4 regions of the Nonomuraea sp. NPDC052116 genome follow, and region 4 is predicted to be linked to each of the others. Evidence: riboswitches for the same ligand, from Rfam matches in the RefSeq annotation. Region 4 holds a riboswitch; each other region holds the start of a gene.
The links. Region 4 has a riboswitch for cyclic di-AMP ahead of AB0L65_RS28875 (C40 family peptidase). Riboswitches for the same ligand answer to the same signal wherever they lie in the genome.
Positions count from the first base shown of each region.

Region 1: linked by a shared signal. The riboswitch ahead of AB0L65_RS51250 (C40 family peptidase) and the one ahead of AB0L65_RS28875 (C40 family peptidase) in region 4 are both predicted to bind cyclic di-AMP.
Region 2: linked by a shared signal. The riboswitch ahead of AB0L65_RS42090 (GH25 family lysozyme) and the one ahead of AB0L65_RS28875 (C40 family peptidase) in region 4 are both predicted to bind cyclic di-AMP.
Region 3: linked by a shared signal. The riboswitch ahead of AB0L65_RS21760 (hypothetical protein) and the one ahead of AB0L65_RS28875 (C40 family peptidase) in region 4 are both predicted to bind cyclic di-AMP.

Region 1 is NZ_JBFAWA010000041.1:32,542-36,745, forward strand. Features, by position in the region: gene AB0L65_RS51245 (ROK family transcriptional regulator) at 1-982, shown strand, start outside; gene AB0L65_RS51250 (C40 family peptidase) at 1,015-1,545, opposite strand; cyclic di-AMP (ydaO/yuaA leader) riboswitch at 1,594-1,737, opposite strand; gene AB0L65_RS51255 (3-isopropylmalate dehydrogenase) at 1,839-2,885, shown strand; gene AB0L65_RS51260 (branched-chain amino acid aminotransferase) at 3,101-4,198, shown strand.
Region 2 is NZ_JBFAWA010000028.1:100,824-105,027, reverse strand. Features, by position in the region: gene AB0L65_RS42095 (MBL fold metallo-hydrolase) at 1-1,347, shown strand, start outside; cyclic di-AMP (ydaO/yuaA leader) riboswitch at 1,806-1,950, shown strand; gene AB0L65_RS42090 (GH25 family lysozyme) at 1,962-2,729, shown strand; gene AB0L65_RS42085 (DUF4142 domain-containing protein) at 2,993-3,694, shown strand; gene AB0L65_RS42080 (MarR family transcriptional regulator) at 3,742-4,204, opposite strand, start outside.
Region 3 is NZ_JBFAWA010000010.1:238,276-242,479, forward strand. Features, by position in the region: gene AB0L65_RS21750 (aminotransferase class III-fold pyridoxal phosphate-dependent enzyme) at 1-854, shown strand, start outside; gene AB0L65_RS21755 (alpha/beta fold hydrolase) at 851-1,696, opposite strand; partial or broken gene AB0L65_RS21760 (hypothetical protein) at 1,948-2,313, opposite strand; cyclic di-AMP (ydaO/yuaA leader) riboswitch at 2,613-2,748, opposite strand; gene AB0L65_RS21765 (DUF5302 domain-containing protein) at 2,915-3,115, opposite strand; gene AB0L65_RS21770 (MDR family MFS transporter) at 3,164-4,204, opposite strand, start outside.
Region 4 is NZ_JBFAWA010000016.1:66,312-70,515, forward strand. Features, by position in the region: gene AB0L65_RS28865 (NYN domain-containing protein) at 1-158, shown strand, start outside; gene AB0L65_RS28870 (NlpC/P60 family protein) at 290-1,264, shown strand; cyclic di-AMP (ydaO/yuaA leader) riboswitch at 1,659-1,823, shown strand; gene AB0L65_RS28875 (C40 family peptidase) at 1,897-2,412, shown strand; gene AB0L65_RS28880 (hypothetical protein) at 2,826-3,644, shown strand; gene AB0L65_RS28885 (M48 family metallopeptidase) at 3,959-4,204, shown strand, end outside.

The DNA.
Region 1 (4,204 bases), on a different contig from region 4:
CGAGGTCTCCGGCCGCCCGGGGCCGGTCACGTCCCTGTACGACGTCAACGCCGCCGCCACCCACGTCGCCGGCGTCGACATCGGGCGTGACTGGATCAGGGTCGCCGTCGCCGACCTGCGCGGGAAATTCGCCGGCCGGAGGGACGGGCGCAACACCGCCCTCACCTCCGCCGAACTGGCCGTCCTGGTCGGACAGCTGTGCCGGGCCGCCGCCCGCGAGGCCGTCGTCGACTGGCCCGACATCGCCTGCGCCGTCGTCGGCACGCCCGGCGTGTACGACCCGGAGCTGGGCCGCCTGGAGTTCGCCCCCAACCTGCCCGGCTCCGACCTGGCCGAGCGCCTGCGCGCCGAGATGGAGGTCGACCTCGTCATCGAGAACGACATCAACCTGGCCGCCGTCGGCGAGCACACGCACGGGGCGGGGCGCGGCAAGTCCAACTTCGCGCTGGTGTCCGTCGGCACCGGCGTCGGGATGGGCATCGTGATCAACGGTGAGCTGTACGTGGGCGCCCGGGGAGCGGCGGGGGAGGTCTCGTACGTGCCCGCGACCGAGGACCCGGCGCCGCCGGCGGGCGACGCCCTGGCCCACGGCGCCACGGAGGCGGTCGCCGCCGCGCCCGGAGTGGTCCGCGCGGCCCGCGCCGCCGGCCTGGGCCTGGAGACGGCCAAGAAGGTCTTCGCCGCGGCGGCCTCCGGCGACGGCGTGGCCCGCTCGGTGGTGGAGGCCGAGGGGCGCCGCATCGGCGGCCTGCTGGTGGCGGTGGCCGCCGTGCTGGATCCGGAGGTGATCGTGCTCAGCGGCGGCGTGGGCCGCAACCTGGACCTCCTGGGGGAGGCCATCGAGGCCCGCATCGCCGAGCTCGGCCCGCTGCGGCCGTCGGTGGTGGCCAGCACGCTGGGGGACAGCGGCGTCCTGCTGGGCGCGGTGGCCCACGCCAGGACCCGTGCCTGGGACCTCATCTTCGACGCCCGCCTCCCCTGACCGTCGCGTGGGGAGGCGGACGCCGCAGCCTCCTACAGGGTGGCCGTGAGGGTGGTGGGCGTTTCGTCGCGCTGCTTCTGGAGCTCGGACCAGAGCCGTACGCCCTTGCGGTCGGGGCGGACGCCACCCACGAAGGAGTCTCTGCGCCAGGAGGTCAGGCGCTCTTCCTTGACCACGTCACCCGTGTGCGGCGAGTGGACCATGTAGCCGGGCCGGGAGATCATCCCGACATGCCCGAGGCCGTGGAAGAAGACCAGATCGCCGGGTTTGAGGTCCTGCCAGGCGATCTTCTTGGTGAACGCGCCGTACTGTTCGGCGGCGGTGCGGGGGAGTTCGATTCCGGCGTGCTCGTACGCCCTGAGCATGAGTCCGGAGCAGTCGTAGCCGCTCGGGCTGGCACCGCCCCACACGTACGGGGTGCCGCGCTTGCTCATGGCGAACTTGATGGCGATCTTCCAGGCGGGCTTCGGAGCCTGTTTCTCCTGGATTTCCTTGATCTGGCCGCCGGTCAGGGTGGTGAGGTCGTCGATCTTGGTCGAGGCATGGGCGGGGGGAGCCAGCATGAGCCCGGCGGCGCCCGCCGCCAGGACGATGGCGATTCGAGACAGGGGTCTGTCCTTCCATACGGCCGGCCGGGTTAGCTGACGGGCTCGGGCCTGGAAGTAGCCCTACGGCATGGGGATGCCGACTCGCCCCAGGGGGAATGTGGGTCCCCGACTCCACGCAACGGCGCGCGGATTAGGCTGGTCCGTGACTTTAACGAAACGGTCAAAGAACCGCAATACCGGACAAAGGGGGCGTCCGAAAGATGAGATGAAGTGTTCGTCAGCCGAGACGACGCGGTAAGGTACCGCCCATGGAGTCGCGTAACATCCGTCTGGCCGTCATCCCCGGCGATGGGATCGGCACCGAGGTCGTGGCCGAAGGGCTCAAGGTCCTGGAGGCAGTGGGCACGAAGATCGAGCCCACTCACTACGACCTGGGAGCCGCACGCTATCACCGTACCGGCGAGACGCTGCCCGACGCCGTGCTCGAAGAGCTGCGCGGCTACGACGCGATCCTGCTCGGCGCCGTGGGCGACCCCAGCGTGCCGCCGGGCATCCTTGAGCGCGATCTGCTGCTGCGGCTCCGCTTCGAGTTCGACCACTACGTCAACCTGCGCCCGGTCAAGCTGTTCCCCGGCGTGGAGACCCCGCTGGCCGACACGCCGCCGGAGAACATCGACATGATCGTCGTCCGCGAGGGCACCGAGGGCCTCTACGCGGGCACCGGTGGCGCCATGCGGCGCGGCACCCCGCACGAGATCGCCACCCAGGAGTCGCTCAACACCGCCTACGGTGTCGAGCGCGTGGTGCGCTACGCGTTCGAGAAGGCCGTCACGCGGCCGCGCAAGAAGCTGACGCTCGTCCACAAGACCAACGTCCTCACCTTCGCCGGTGACCTGTGGCAGCGCACGGTCAACCGCCTGGCGGCGGAATACCCCGACGTCACGACCGACTACTGCCACATCGACGCGGCCTCGATGTTCTTCGTGAGCCAGCCGGAGCGGTTCGACGTGGTCGTCACCGACAACCTGTTCGGCGACATCATCACCGACCTGGGTGCCGCCATCGCGGGCGGCATCGGCCTGGCCGCCAGCGGCAACATCAACCCCGAGCGGTCCGCGCCGAGCATGTTCGAGCCGGTGCACGGCAGTGCCCCGGACATCGCCGGCCAGGGCAAGGCCGACCCCACCGCGACCATCCTGTCCGTCGCCATGCTCCTCGACCACCTCGGCCTGCACGCCGAGGCGGCCAAGGTCGAGCAGGCGGTCGCCGATGACATCCTCGAGCGGCTGGCCGGCTGGGCGGGTCGCACCACCCACGAGATCGGTGACGACATCACCGCGCGAGTATCCGGCTAGGACCGCCTAGCCCCAACGCGCCTGGTGGTCCGACGAGGGCCGCCAGGCGCTTTTTTGCGTCCAAAAGGGCTGATCGCCGCATTGGCCGCTTGCCATCCCATATAGCGAGACAATAGGAAGTACCGGGACTGCCTTCCGGGCAGCGCCCGCTCACCAGCACCGATCCGCAGATTTCTGTAGATTTGGGCAGATTCGCAGAGAGAAGGACCGACGTCATGACCATCGCTCAGAAGCTCAGCTTCGACGTGCAGCTATCCGACCACGCTCGCACCGCGGCCGAGCGGGAGCAGGTACTGGCGAACCCCGGCTTCGGGCAGACCTTCACGGATCACATGGTCTCGATCGACTACACCGAGGGGCAGGGCTGGCACGACGCCAAGCTCCTTCCCTACGGCCCGCTCTCGCTCGACCCGGCGACCTCGGTCTTCCACTACGCGCAGGAGCTGTTCGAGGGGCTCAAGGCCTACCGCCAGGCCAACGGCTCGATCGTCGCGTTCCGCCCGTACGCGAACGCCGCCCGCTTCAACCGCTCCGCGCTCCGGATGGCCATGCCGGAGCTGCCGGAGGAGGCTTTCGTGGAGTCGCTCGAACTCCTCGTCCAGACCGACAAGGAATGGGTGCCCACGACCGAGGGTCACAGCCTCTACCTGCGGCCCTTCATGATCGCCACCCAGGCGGGGCTCGGCGTCAACTACCCGTCGAAGTCGTACAAGTACATGGTCATCGCCTCCCCGGCGGCCTCGTACTTCACGGGTGGGCTCAAGCCCGTCTCCGTCTGGCTGTCCACCGAGTACACGCGGGCCGCCCCCGGCGGCACGGGCTTCGCGAAGTGCGGCGGCAACTACGCGGCCGCGTTCGTCGCGCAGCGGCAGGCCGTGGAGAACGGCTGCGACCAGGTGGTGTGGCTGGACGCCCACGAGCACAAGTACGTCGAGGAGATGGGCGGGATGAACCTGTTCTTCGTCCTCGGCGGCAAGCTCGTCACCCCCGCGTTGACCGGCACCCTGCTGCCCGGCATCACCAGGGACTCCATCCTGGAGCTGGCCGGCGACCTGGGCCTGGAGACCGAGGAGCGCCTCATCTCGATCGACGAGTGGCAGGCCGGATGCGAGTCCGGGGAGCTCACCGAGGTGTTCGCGTGCGGCACGGCGGCCGTGGTCACGCCGGTGGGCACCGTGAAGGGCGCCGACCGCTCCTGGAGCGTCGCCGACGGCAACCCCGGCCCCGTGACGATGCGGGTGCGTGAGGAGCTGGTGGGCATCCAGTACGGCGCCCGCCCCGACGCCCACAACTGGATCCACAAGATCGTCTAGTGGGGA
Region 2 (4,204 bases), on a different contig from region 4:
CGCAGCTATCTCGCCCATGACGGGCAGGTCGCGGTGGTGGTCGATCCGCAGCGCGACATCGACCGCGTCCTCTCGCTGGCCGGCCGCCTGGGGGTGCGGATCACCCACGTGGTGGAGACCCATCTGCACAACGACTACGTCTCCGGCGGCCTGGCGCTGGCCCGGGTGAGCGGGGCGGCGTACCTGGTGGGCGGGGCCGAGGAGGTCGGCTTCGACCGTGTGCCGGTGCATGACGGAGATCGGGTCGCCGTCTCCGAGCGGATGTGGCTGGACGTGGTGGGCACGCCGGGGCACACCTTCCACCACCTGTCCTACGTGGTGGCCGGGCCGGGCGGGCCGGAGGGGGTGTTCACCGGAGGGTCGCTGTTGTTCGGCGGCACCGGGCGTACCGACCTGCTGGGCGCCGAGCACGCCCGCACCCTGGCCCGCCACCAGCACGCCTCCGCGCGGCGGCTGTCCGGCCTGCTGCCCGACGGGGCGCGGCTCTGGCCGACGCACGGGTTCGGCAGCTTCTGCGCGGTCACGCAGTCCGGCGCGTCCGCCTCGACCATCGGCCGGGAGAAGGACGTCAACCCGGTGCTGCGGATGGAGGCCGACGACTTCGTCACCCACATCCTGGAAGGCCTGGACGCCTACCCCGCCTATTACGCCCATATGGGCGCGCGCAACGCCGCCGGAGCGGAGCCGATCGACCTGACCCCGGCGCGGCGGGCCGACAGCGCGGAGCTGCTGGCTCGCCTGCGGGCGGGCGAATGGGTGGTGGACCTGCGCTCACGCAAGGCGTTCGCGGACCGGCATCTGGCCGGCACACTCAGCTTCGGCCTGGACGGGCCGATGGCGACCTGGCTGGGCTGGCTGGCCCCGTGGGGCGCACCCCTCACGCTGCTCGGCGAGTCGGCCGAACAGGTCGCCGCCGCCCAGCGCGAGCTGGCCCGCATCGGCATAGACCGCCCGGCCGCCGCCTCGACCGGCTCCGTCGAACAGTGGGCCGGACACGACCCGGGCCTGATCGCCGAGCTGGCCACCGCGACCTTCGCCGACCTGGCCGCCGCTCGCGCGGGGGAACCGGTCGGCGGCCTGACCGTCCTGGATGTGCGCATGGGCAACGAATGGCGGGCCGGCCACGTGGCCGGCGCCGTGCACATCCCGCTGCCCGAGCTGCCGGAGCGCCTGGCCGAGGTGCCGGAGGGAACGGTGTGGGTGCACTGCGGCACCGGCTACCGGGCCGCGGCGGCCGCGAGCCTGCTGGCCCGCAGCGGCCGCCAGGTGGTCCACATCGACGACGCCTACCCCCGGGCCGCCGACGCCGGCCTGCCCATCACCACCCCCGATGAGGAGCCCGCTTGACCACCCTCGGCACCGGCGACGCCGGGACACCTGCCGGGATCCGGTGACCCGCCGGGGCCGATCGACGTGCGGACCCCCGGAGAGTTGGAGTCCGCCCGGCTCCCGCGTGCCCGACGGCGCCGCGGACGTCAAAGGACGGGGCTGGAGTCACGATTACCGGTAGAACGGTGTTTTGTCACAATGGCAACGCATGAATGGCCTGCCCCACCTGTGCCGAGATCATAAAGGCCCGGAAGCGACGCCCCCGATTTTTTGCCAAGTGCCAGAATCCCTACAGGCACGGCATTTCAGCGCCGCCCAGTCGCCCACACCCGCGAATCCGATTTGCGCTACTTGCGCCATCTATGGGTATATGTCTATCTTTTGCCTAGTTGCGGCACACATGTGGAGCCCTTTCGCCACATCGTTGCCGCTTCGTTGACCGGACCGCGCGCTGCCCGAAGAAGCCCTTCGGGGACAGCGTCCGGCCGCCGAATCCGCGCCTCGCGGAACCGGGGACCCACGTTCTTGGGGTGAATCAGACGCCAGCCCAGGCTGCGCCATGTAGGGCACTTCCAGGCCCGAACCCGTCAGCTAACCCGGTAGGCGGTATGGAAGCAAGGAGTCAATGCCTCATGTCCAAGCCCCGGCTTGCCACAATCGCCTACATCCTCAAGAATCACCGCGATCTCCTCACCAAGTACCTCAGCTTCACCGTCGCCGTCGCGATCCTCGCCGGAACCGCCGCCATCGCCACCTTCGCCTTCGCATCGCCCACCGCGCAGAACCCGGTGCCGGCGACTCGTCAGGCAGCCGGACCCCTCATCTACGGCCTGGACATCTCCAATTACGAGCCCCTGTACGACTGGAATGCCAGCCCGGCCAAGTTCGGCATCATCAAAGCCACGGAAGGCACGTCCTTCCGCGACGCCTCATTCGCCAGGCACTGGCGCGAGCTGGGCAAGAAGGGCATCGTGCGCGGGGCGTACCACTATGGCCATCCCCGCAACAATCCCATCGCGGAGGCCGAGCACTTCCTGTCCGTGGTGAACTCGCAGCCCGCCAAGGCCGGCGACCTGCTGGTCCTTGACCTGGAGACCGCGAACGGCAGATCCGTCGCCGAAGTCAACGCCTGGGCCAAGACGTGGCTGTCGTACGTGAAGGACAAGACGGGGATCACCCCAATGTTCTACAGCGGCTGGAACTTCGCCAACAAGTACGGCAAGGGCCTGTCCGAGTACCCGCTGTGGGTCGCCCACTACAGCAAGGCCAAGGGGGCCATCTCCCCGCCCGCCGACTGGAAGTCCTGGGCCATCCACCAGTACTCCGAGTCCCCTGTCGACCAGAACGTCTCCGCGCTGACCGCCGACCAGTTGCGCGGCCTGGGCCGCCCCACGGCCTGAGCCCACACGGCGGGTCCGCACCGCGATCGGGTGGACGCCGCCCCGCGTGCTCCTCTCGGCCCGGAGGAGCACGCGGTGGACGCCGTCCACGGATGGCACCGGTGAAGGCCGCCTCGGGCAACGGCTCAGCGGACCCCGGCAGTCTTGCGCAATGCAAATCTTGCACAATGCCATGAACACTCCCGCACCCTCCCGCGTATCCCTCAGTGACCGGCGCCACTCACGAAGGCCGCGTCCAAGGGACCGGAAGGGGATGACGGCGTATGCGACTCCTCGACAGCCGTCGCGCTCTCATCAGTTGCGGCATTGCCGCCCTCTGCACTCTGACCGCCTGCGCCGGCTACACGCCGACGCCCGTCTCTGACACCGCCGGCCTCAGCACCGAGCCGACCGCCGGCCTCGGCACCGAGCCGACCGACATCGAGACCGGACCGACCGACGCACCCACCGTCCAACCGGTGGAGGACGAGCCGGAGACCCGCACCCGGCAGACCAAGTGGGGACCGCTGTCGGAGGCCGACCAGGAGCTCATCAAGAAGGTCCGGCTCGCCAGCCTGTGGGAGATGCCCATGGCCCAGGACGCGATACAGCGCGCCAACAGCGCCCGCGTCCGCCAGGTCAGCAAGGAGATCGCGGCTCAGCACGACATGCTCGACGGGCAGGTGCGCGATGTGGCCGCCAAGCTGAAGGTCAAACTGCCGGTGAAGCCCACGCCTCAGCAGCAGGACTGGATGACAGATATTTCCGGCAGGTCCGGATCCGCCTATGACAAGACGTACGTCAAATGGCTGCGCCTGGCGCACGGACAGATCTTCAGCCTGATCGGCACGGTACGCGGCACCACGCAGAACACCCTGGTCCGGCGCTTCTCCGAACAGGCCAACGCCGCGGTGCTCAACCACCAGCGCCTCCTGGAGAGCACCGGCCTGACGACACCCGAGAGCTTCCCCACCCCGTCCATCTGACGGCCGAGGAGGGAGCCCGCACGGCTTCCGGCCGCCGCGTAAGCGATTCAGACGGCGGACCAGCCCAGCGGGTTCGGCACGTCCAGGGGTGGCTCGCCGCCCGCCTCGTTGAAGGCGTTCATCGCCGAGATGAGCGCCCGGCGCTGCCTGGCCGACATCCGCGCCACGATCGCGCCGATCTCCTCCCTGCGGCGCGCGGTCACCTCGTCCACGATGCGGCGTCCCTCGTCCGTCAGCCGCATCAGGCTCTCGCGCCGGTTGTGCGGATTGACCTCCCGTACGATCAACCCGGCGGCCACCAGCCGATCGGCCATCCGCATCGCCGTGGAGGAGTTGACGCCCAGCAGCTCCGCCATCGTGACCAGCTTGGTCTCACCATGGCCGGCCAGCACCACCAGCATCCTGAACTGCGGCAACGTGACCCTGTCCCCGACCGCTCCCAATGACCTCACCGCGACCGCCACCAACAGCCGCGACCCGGTCAGCACCGCCGTGACGACAGCCGAAAGA
Region 3 (4,204 bases), on a different contig from region 4:
CGCTCATGGTCGCCCGCGCCGCCACCGGCCGGACCAAGGTGCTGATGGCGCACGGCGCCTACCACGGGGCGGACCCCTGGTGCACGCCCTCCCTGGCGGGCACGACGCCCAACGAGCGGGCCGACCTGGTGGAGTTCACGTACAACTCACTCGAGTCCTTGGAGACCGCGGCGGCGACCGTGGAGGGCGACGTGGCGGCGATCATCGTGACGCCGTTCAAGCACGACTCCTTCGAGGACCAGGAGCTGGTGGAGCCCGCCTTCGCGCGGGGCGCCCGCGCCCTGGCCGACCGGCTCGGGGCCGCGCTGGTGATCGACGACGTGCGGGCCGGGTTCCGGGTCGACCTGCGGGGGTCCTGGGAGCCGTACGGGGTGCGGCCCGACCTGACCGCCTGGTCGAAGGCCATGGCGAACGGCTACCCGATCGCCGCCGTCACCGGCACGGACGCGCTGCGCGGACCGGCGCAGACGCTGTACTCGACGGGGTCGTTCTGGTTCTCGGCGGTCGCCATGGCGGCGGCCAAGGCGACCATCGAGACGCTGCGCGACACGGACGGCATCGGCGCCATGGAACGCGCGGGCACGCAGCTCCGCGAGGGGCTTTACGCGCAGGCCAAGTCCCACGGGTTCGTGGTGAACCAGACGGGGCCCGTCACGATCCCGTGGCTCAGCTTCGACGGGGACGCCGACCTCTCCGTCGCGATGTGGTGGAGCGACGCCTGCCTGCGGCACGGGGTCTACCTGCACCCGTGGCACAACTGGTTCATGTCGGCCGCGCACACGGAGGCCGACGTGGCCAGGGCGCTGGAGGGCACGGACCAGGCGTTCGCGGAGACCCGTGCCCACTTCGGCTAGTCGGCGGTGAGCTTGCTGATCTCGGCCACGACGGACGGCCAGAGCGGGCGCGGCAGGTCGTGGCCCATGCCCGGGTAGGTCACCAGCCGGGCGCCGGGGACGGCCGCGGCCGTGGCCTGGCCGCCCGCGACCGGAACGAGCTGGTCCGCCTCCCCGTGCAGCACCAGCGTGGGCACCCGCACCCCGGCGAGCCCCGCCGTGCGGTCGCCCGAGGCCATGATGGCGGCGAGCTGCCGGGCCGTCCCGCCGGGGTCGAAACAGCGGTCGAACGCGAGTCCGGCCAGCAGGGTGATCCGCTCGCGGTCCAGCTCGTATCCGGGCGAGCCGATGACCGACCAGGTCCGCACCGCCTGGGCCTGGACCGCATCGCGGTCGGCGGGGGGCGCGGCCATGAGGGTGGCGAGCGCGGCCTCGGTGGGCGGGGCCGCCGAGGGGCCGGGAGTGGACATGATCGAGGTCAGGGTCAGCACCCGGTCCGGGTGGCGGATGGCCAGCGCCTGGGCGATCATGCCGCCCATCGACGCCCCGACCACGTGGGCGGCCGGCCAGCCCAGCGCGTCCATGAGTCCCGCCGAGTCGTCGGCCAGGTCGTCCAGCAGATACGGCGAAGGCGCCCCCATCGCGGGAACGCCCTGGTCGTAGAAGTGTGTGGAGAGACCGGCGTCGCGGTTGTCGAACCGTACGACGTGGTGTCCCTGGTCCGCCAGCAGCGCGCAGAGCCCTTCATCCCAGTGGATGAGCTGCGCGCCGAGCCCCATGATGAGGAGCAGGGGGCGCCCCTCGTGCGAGCCGAAGCTCTCGTAGGCGATTTCGATGCCGTTCGCGGCTACGCGGGTGGTCACGAGGACCAGAATGACATTCTGGTCCAGGTCCGTAAAGTTCAGCCCTTGAGAAGATTGCGGACGCGGTCGCTGGCGAGCACCACGCTGCCGCCCACCGCGGCCACGGCGCTGGCCACGACGGCGCCCGTGCTGGCGCTCCACTCTCCGGCCTCGCGCGCAGGCGGCGGCACGGCCGCACCGGCCGCCGGGGGCTCGGCCGGGTTGTTGTCACGCTCGGACCAGGCGCCGGTCGAGAACGGGACCGGGTAGTTCTTCTTGCCGGGACCGTTGCCCCACTTGGTGATGACGTAGTCGACCTTGATGTGCCCCTGGCCGCCGACGCCGTCGACGCCGAGCGTCTCCATGTTGAACGAGCCGCCGGTCAGCTCCGCGAACGTCTTGCCGTCCAGGTCGAGCATGACGCCGTTGTTGGAGGGCACGCCCGGGCCGCGGTCGCCGACGAAGAAGGGCAGCTTCTTGCCGTCGTGAATCACGTATCCCTCGGTCATGAGCGGCCAGCTCGGGCTGGCGGCCAGACCTTTCTGCATGGGCTTGCCGCTGGCGGGCAGACCGGTGTCCCCGGCGCGGCCGGAGGAGTCGTCCCAGAAGTACGAAGCGGTGGTCGAGCCCTTGAGCAGGACCTTCTCGTCCGTGTTGGAGTCGGCGTGGGCCGCGGTGCCGGCGATGGTGAGCGCGCCGACGGTGGAGGCGGTGAGCAGAGCGAGGGTACGCAAACCAGAACGTGCAGACATGAAAAGTACAGTCCTTCGCGAGGGGGCAGGGAGATTGCGCTCGCTTGAAAAAGGGCGTAGCAGGGGAAAGCACCTGACGGGGGAAAGCTACGCGGAGCGCGAAACGAGCCTGGAGAAGGGACCGCTCAGAGGGCGGCCGTCATCACGCTGTATGGGTGTTCTACGTGATCATTCAAGTTCTGCATATGTCCTCTCCATCTCGCCTACCGGGTTAGCTGACGGGTTCGGGCGGTGGAGTTGCCCTACCGACACAAGGTCGGATTCACCCCAGGGAGGTGGGTCCCCGGCTCCCGAGTGATCGGGATTAGGCGCCAGTCGGCTGGTTCCCTTGTGTGGTCCACGCCACCGGCTGGTAAGTGGGCATCACTCTAACCACGTATTCCGGACAAACACAAACAGTTCGTCATGAATCGGTGTAAAGATCTACCTGCCTCCGGCATAGAGAAAGGGGGCACGGCATTGCCGTACCCCCTTGAAATTCCCGGCCTCAGCCGCCGCTCTTGCGCCTGAACGATCTTTTACTCGCAGCCGGACCGTGCGCCCCGTGGATCTTCGATGGGTCGCCGCCCTTGCCACCCGCGCCCGAGTCCGCGTGCTGGTTACGCTTGCGCTCCAGCGCCTCGCGGAACTTGCGCTTCATCTCGTCCTCGGGAGTCTCGCTGACTTCCGGCTCCGGTGTTTCCGCCATGAGGACCTCCATGGTGTTGGGGACTATCACAGCTTCGCATGGCCCCGCTTATGACGCGAAACTGGCCTCAACCCTGCTCTGCGGCGTGGCGGGCACCTCCAGCCGCCTGGCCGGCATCGCCACCAGCGCCACCAGGGCGAGCAGCGCCCCCGCCACTCCCAGCGACGGGATGACCGCCGCCGCGGCGGAGGCGTGCGCGGCGGCCAGTCCGTGCACGGGCGCGTCCGCCGTGACCGTCGAGGTGTAGAGGGTGCCGCCGACGGCCAGCGCCACGGAGCCGCCGATCTGGCGGAAGAAGGTCAGGTTCGCGGAGGCGACGCCGATGTACTGCGGCTCGACGGACTGCTGGGAGGCCACGGTCAGGCCGGACAGCATCGGGCCCATGCCCAGCCCGATCAGCAGCATCCAGCCGGCCAGCAGCAGCCCGTCGGTGTGCGCGGTCAGGTTCAGGCAGAGCAGGGTGCCCGCGACGAGCAGGAACGGGGAGGCGACCAGCCACGGCTTGTAGACCCTGGTCCTGGACATGAGCGCGCCCATGACGACGCTGCCCAGGACCATGGCCAGCGTCATCGGGTAGATCCTCAGCCCGGACTCGGTGGCGCTGACGCCGAGGGACTGCTGAAAGTAACGCGGCAGGAACACCACGCCGGCGTACATGCAGAAGGCCGTGAAGAAAGACGTGACGTTCACGAGCGTGTAGGTGCGGTTGCCGAACAGGTGCATGGGCATGATCGGGCTGGCCGCCCGCCTCTCGACCAGCACGAACACCGCCAGCAACGCGGCCGCGAGCACGATCGGCCCGGCCACGGCGGCGTCGGTCCAGGTGTTGCCGTCCAGGCCCTTCTCCGTCAGGCCCAGCAGCAGCGCGCTGATGGCCACGGTGGAGACCGCGATGCCCGCGTAGTCGGGGCGCCCGCCGCCGCCCACGCCCGGCCGGTTCGGCAGGCGGCGCGCGACGATCGCGATCAGCACGAGGCCGATCGGCACGTTCACGTAGAAGGCCCACCGCCAGGTCGCGTGGTCGGTGAACAACCCGCCCAGGAACGGCCCGGCCAGGTACGTCAGGCCCATCACGCCGCCGAGCGCACC
Region 4 (4,204 bases):
TCGCCGACGATCTGATCCGCCAGCTCGTACGCGCCGAGCCGCCCGGCCGGGCCATGGCCGTGGTGTCGTCGGACCGCGAGGTGGCCGAGTCCGTCAGGCGGATGGGAGCCAGACCCGTTCCGTCTGGCTTGCTGCTGCGCAGGCTGGGCCGGGCCTAGATTACCTGCACCCCTTACGGGCGGATTTGCCGCGCTGTGCCAGGGATATTACGAATTGGGTGGATAGCGTGTGACCTCACCCGCCACTTCTGTACTATTCGCCCCAGATATCATCCCTGGGAGGCGACACAGTGAGGTTTGGCAGGGTGCCGGTGGCCGCGGGTCTCGCGTTCGGGCTGGTCCTGTCCCCCATGGGAGCCGCCGTCGCCGATCCCCGGCCGACCCTCGGACAGGCCAAGGCCAAGCTCGACAAGCTCAACGACAAGGCCGACAAGGTCGTCGACCGCTTCAACACGGCCACCGAGCGGTACAAGGCCGCCAAGGGCGCCTACACCAAGCTGAACGACCGCTACAAGACCAAGCTGGCGACGGTCGCGGACCTGCGCGCCCAGGTGATCGGCATGGCCGTCGACAGCTACAAGCTCGGCACCGACGTGACCTCCCTGCCCGGCCTGGTGAGTGCGGACCGCCCCGACGACTTCCTGATGAGCCTGGCGCTGGCCGGGCAGCTCTCGCGGGAGCGGGCGGAGAAGCTGGCCGCGTTCGACCGGGAGAACCGCGGGCTGAAGGTCGAACGCGACAAGGCGGAGGAGGCTTTGGAGGCGGCCGACCGGGAACGGGACGGGGTCGAGAAGGAGCGTTCGGAGATCATGAAGCTGATCTCCGAGCAGAAGAAGCTCCTGAAGAAGCTGGGCGCCTACAACCCCGGCAACCCGAACAGCGTCGGCATCCAGTACACGGGCCCGGCCTCGGGCAACGCCGCCGCCGTCCTGCGCTTCGCCTTCGCCCAGGTGGGCAAGCCGTACGTGTTCGGCGGGACGGGCCCGGGCGGCTGGGACTGCTCCGGCCTGACCCAGGCGTCGTGGCGCGCCGCGGGCGTGTCGCTGCCGCGCACGACCTGGCAGCAGTGGGCCTGGGGCGCGAGCCGCAAGGTCTCACTGAGCGCCCTCCAGCCGGGGGACCTCATCTTCAGCTCGAGCCTGGGTCACGTCAGTATCTACGCCGGCGACGGGAAAATCGTTCACGCGCCGCAGACGGGCGACGTGGTCAAGGTCGTCAAACTCTCGTCGTACGGCGGCCGCCTCGTGGGCGCCATCCGCCCGTAGCTACGACGCCGAATCGTTGATCGCATCAACCGAACGAGGTTCGGTTGATGAGTGATGGGAACGATCCAGCACGCCTGACGAGCCACAACAAGTGTGACAAACACGACATTTGGGGCCTGACAAACGGGCGCGAAATCAAATGTGAGCAGCGTCACATTTCGATAACGGAACCTGGTGTTCCAGCAGGGATTTCCCTCCTTACTGACTCCACTATCTGATCTTTACAGGCGGTGTCCCGCTTTGCCGATCCTTGACCCTTCGGCGTAGCTTCTGGCGACGTCGCGGTGAACAAGCCATGTCCCCCGCGAACCCGCACCGGTCTCTCCCGGTGTGAGACAGATAAAGATCCGCTGGTCAACCGCCCAAATGTCCCCATATCAACACGTTGGTCGGGACGGTTGGCCTGCCGAATCCGTGCAGCCAGGAGGCACGGAGCCGGGGACCCAGCGATCCCAGTTCCCCAGGGATCAGGGGGTGAATCGGCGCGCACATCGCGCCGTAGGGCGACTTCCAGGCCCGAATCCGTCAGCTAACCCGGTAGGCATTCGTGGAAGAGTCAAGGAGAAATCCTGTCTACCTCCCTGCATAACCCCCGTCTGTCCCGCATTGCCCTGAGTGGCGTAGCGCTCACGATGACCGTGACGGCCGGAGGTGCGATCCTCCATGCCCCAACGGCTCAGGCTGCCACGACCGATTCGGCTTCGACGACCAAGGCGGCCGCAACCGCCGGAACCTCGAAGACGACCTCGGCCGCGGCGCTGAGGGCGGCCAAGGTCGCCCGTCAGAAGGCGAAGGCCCGCAAGGCGGTCTCCGTGGCCAAGAACCAGGTCGGTGACCCGTACCGGTACGGAGGCACAGGCCCCGGTTCGTTCGACTGCTCCGGCCTCGTCCAGTACGCCTGGAAGAAGGCCGGGGTGAAGCTCCCACGCGTGGCGGCCAGCCAGTTCGCCCGCAGCAAGAACAAGGTCTCGTGGCGGAACCTCCGGCCCGGCGACCTGATGTTCTTCAGGGGGCTCGGCCACGTGGGCATGTACGTCGGCAAGGGCAAGATGGTCCACTCGCCTCGGACAGGCGAACGGGTACGCATCGACAAGCTGAGTGGATGGCGGCGGGCGTCGTTCGTCGGCGCTGTCCGTCCCGGCATGTGAAGAAGCCCCGCCCGGCTCCTCCGGGCGGGGCTCTCCCATTGTTGCTTTCATTTTTTACGGCGGAGCACGGGCGGCGCCACCCGCCGCACCTGGCTGAGGGCCTCCAGGGAGACGCCCGCTGACCCGCACAACGCACCCACCGCAACGGCACCCCCTCAAAACAGCCACCCCACCCCACCCACCCACCCCACCCGCCTCACGGCTTCCCGCGCCACGGCTCACGGCCCCACGACCCTCGGTCCAATGACCCTCGGCTCGCGGGCCAGGCTCCCCGTTCGATGGCGCGCGGTGTGCGGTCCTCTGGCGCGCAGCCACCGCATGCGGTGCGGGTGGGCGGTTCTCAAGGGCGCGCGGTTCTCAAGGGGGTGCGGAGTGGCCGGTCAAGGGCCGGCGGGCGGCTACGATCGGGCATCGTGTCAGGGCAGGTGAATCGGCGGGCCGCGATCGTCTCCGTCCTGCTTCTCGCCGTCACCCCCGCCAGCGCCCCCACCCCCGATTCCCCCATCCTTCCCGCCGAAGTCCGCGGCCTGTGGGGTGACGGCGAGGTCGTGGTCCGTGGGGCGCGGTCCGTGGTCGTCGGCCGGCACATCACCCCCGCCGAGCTCGGCGACATCGCGCGGAGGGCTGATCGGGCGGGGCAGCGGGTGTCGGCGGTGCTCGGAAGGTCAGTACGACCGCTCGTAGTCGTTCCCTCGTCCGCCGCCGAGGCGGCCGGGCTGGCCGGGGTGGGGCGGGTCGACGGGCTGGCGGCGGTGGCCGATCGCGGGCGCGTGATCATCGTTCCCGAGTTCTTCGCCAGGCTGAACTCCACCGGCAAGGACGTCGTACTCGCCCACGAGCTCACCCACGTCGTCGCCGGCACCGACCGCCTGCCCCCATGGCTCTATGAGGGGTTCGCCGACTACGTCGGCTATCGCGACTCCGGACTCCCCGTGAGGACCGCGGCCGCCGAGCTCGCCGCCGAGGTGCGGGCCGGGAGGCTGCCGAGGGAATTGCCCGGACCTGCGGCTTTCGCGGCTGACGGGCGGGACCCCGTCCGGCTCGCCCGGGCGTACCAGGAGGCTTGGCTGGCGTGTCGCTTCCTGGCTGACCGGTTCGGTGAGGGGACGCTGGTGAGGCTCTACCGTGACGCCCGCGCGGGCGGCGTAGACCGAGCACTCGCCGCGCTCGGCCTCTCCGCGGCCACGCTGACGGCACGGTGGCGCGACTACGTGCGAGACCGGCTCGCGTGAGGGGGAGGCAGATGAGCGAACGGCGGAACGTGGACGACGCGTCGCAAGAGGCGTCGAAGGAGGGTGAGGAGGCCGGAGGCGCCACGGCTCTGAGTGGCGAGGCGCGCGGTCACGGTGAGAGCGCGTCAATGAAGAGGGAGAGCGCCGGCCCGATGCCGGGAGGTGGCCCGTCCGTGAAGGGGGAGGGCGTCGGCCCGACGTCCGGGGGTGGCGCGTCCGTGAAAGGGGAGAGCGCGGGCTCGGTGGCCGGTGGCGGGGTGTTCGTGAAGGGGGAGAGCGGGGGCGGAAGACGGGGGCAGAGTGAGGGTGTGTCCGTGAACGGGGGAGGGCCGCCGGAGTCCGACGGCGAGCGCCGGCTGAGGCGGCAGGCGGCGGTGGCGGCCGTGCTGCTCGGCCTGGTGATCGCGGCCGTGGCCGCCTTCAGCACCCCCTGGCACCTCCTGACCTCCGGACCGCCCGACCCGGCCCGCGACTTCACCGCCGCGCAGATCGCCAGGTCCGAGGCGTTCGACGCGGCCAGCACCCTGCCCGCCTACCTCTCGCTGGCCCTCACGCTGATC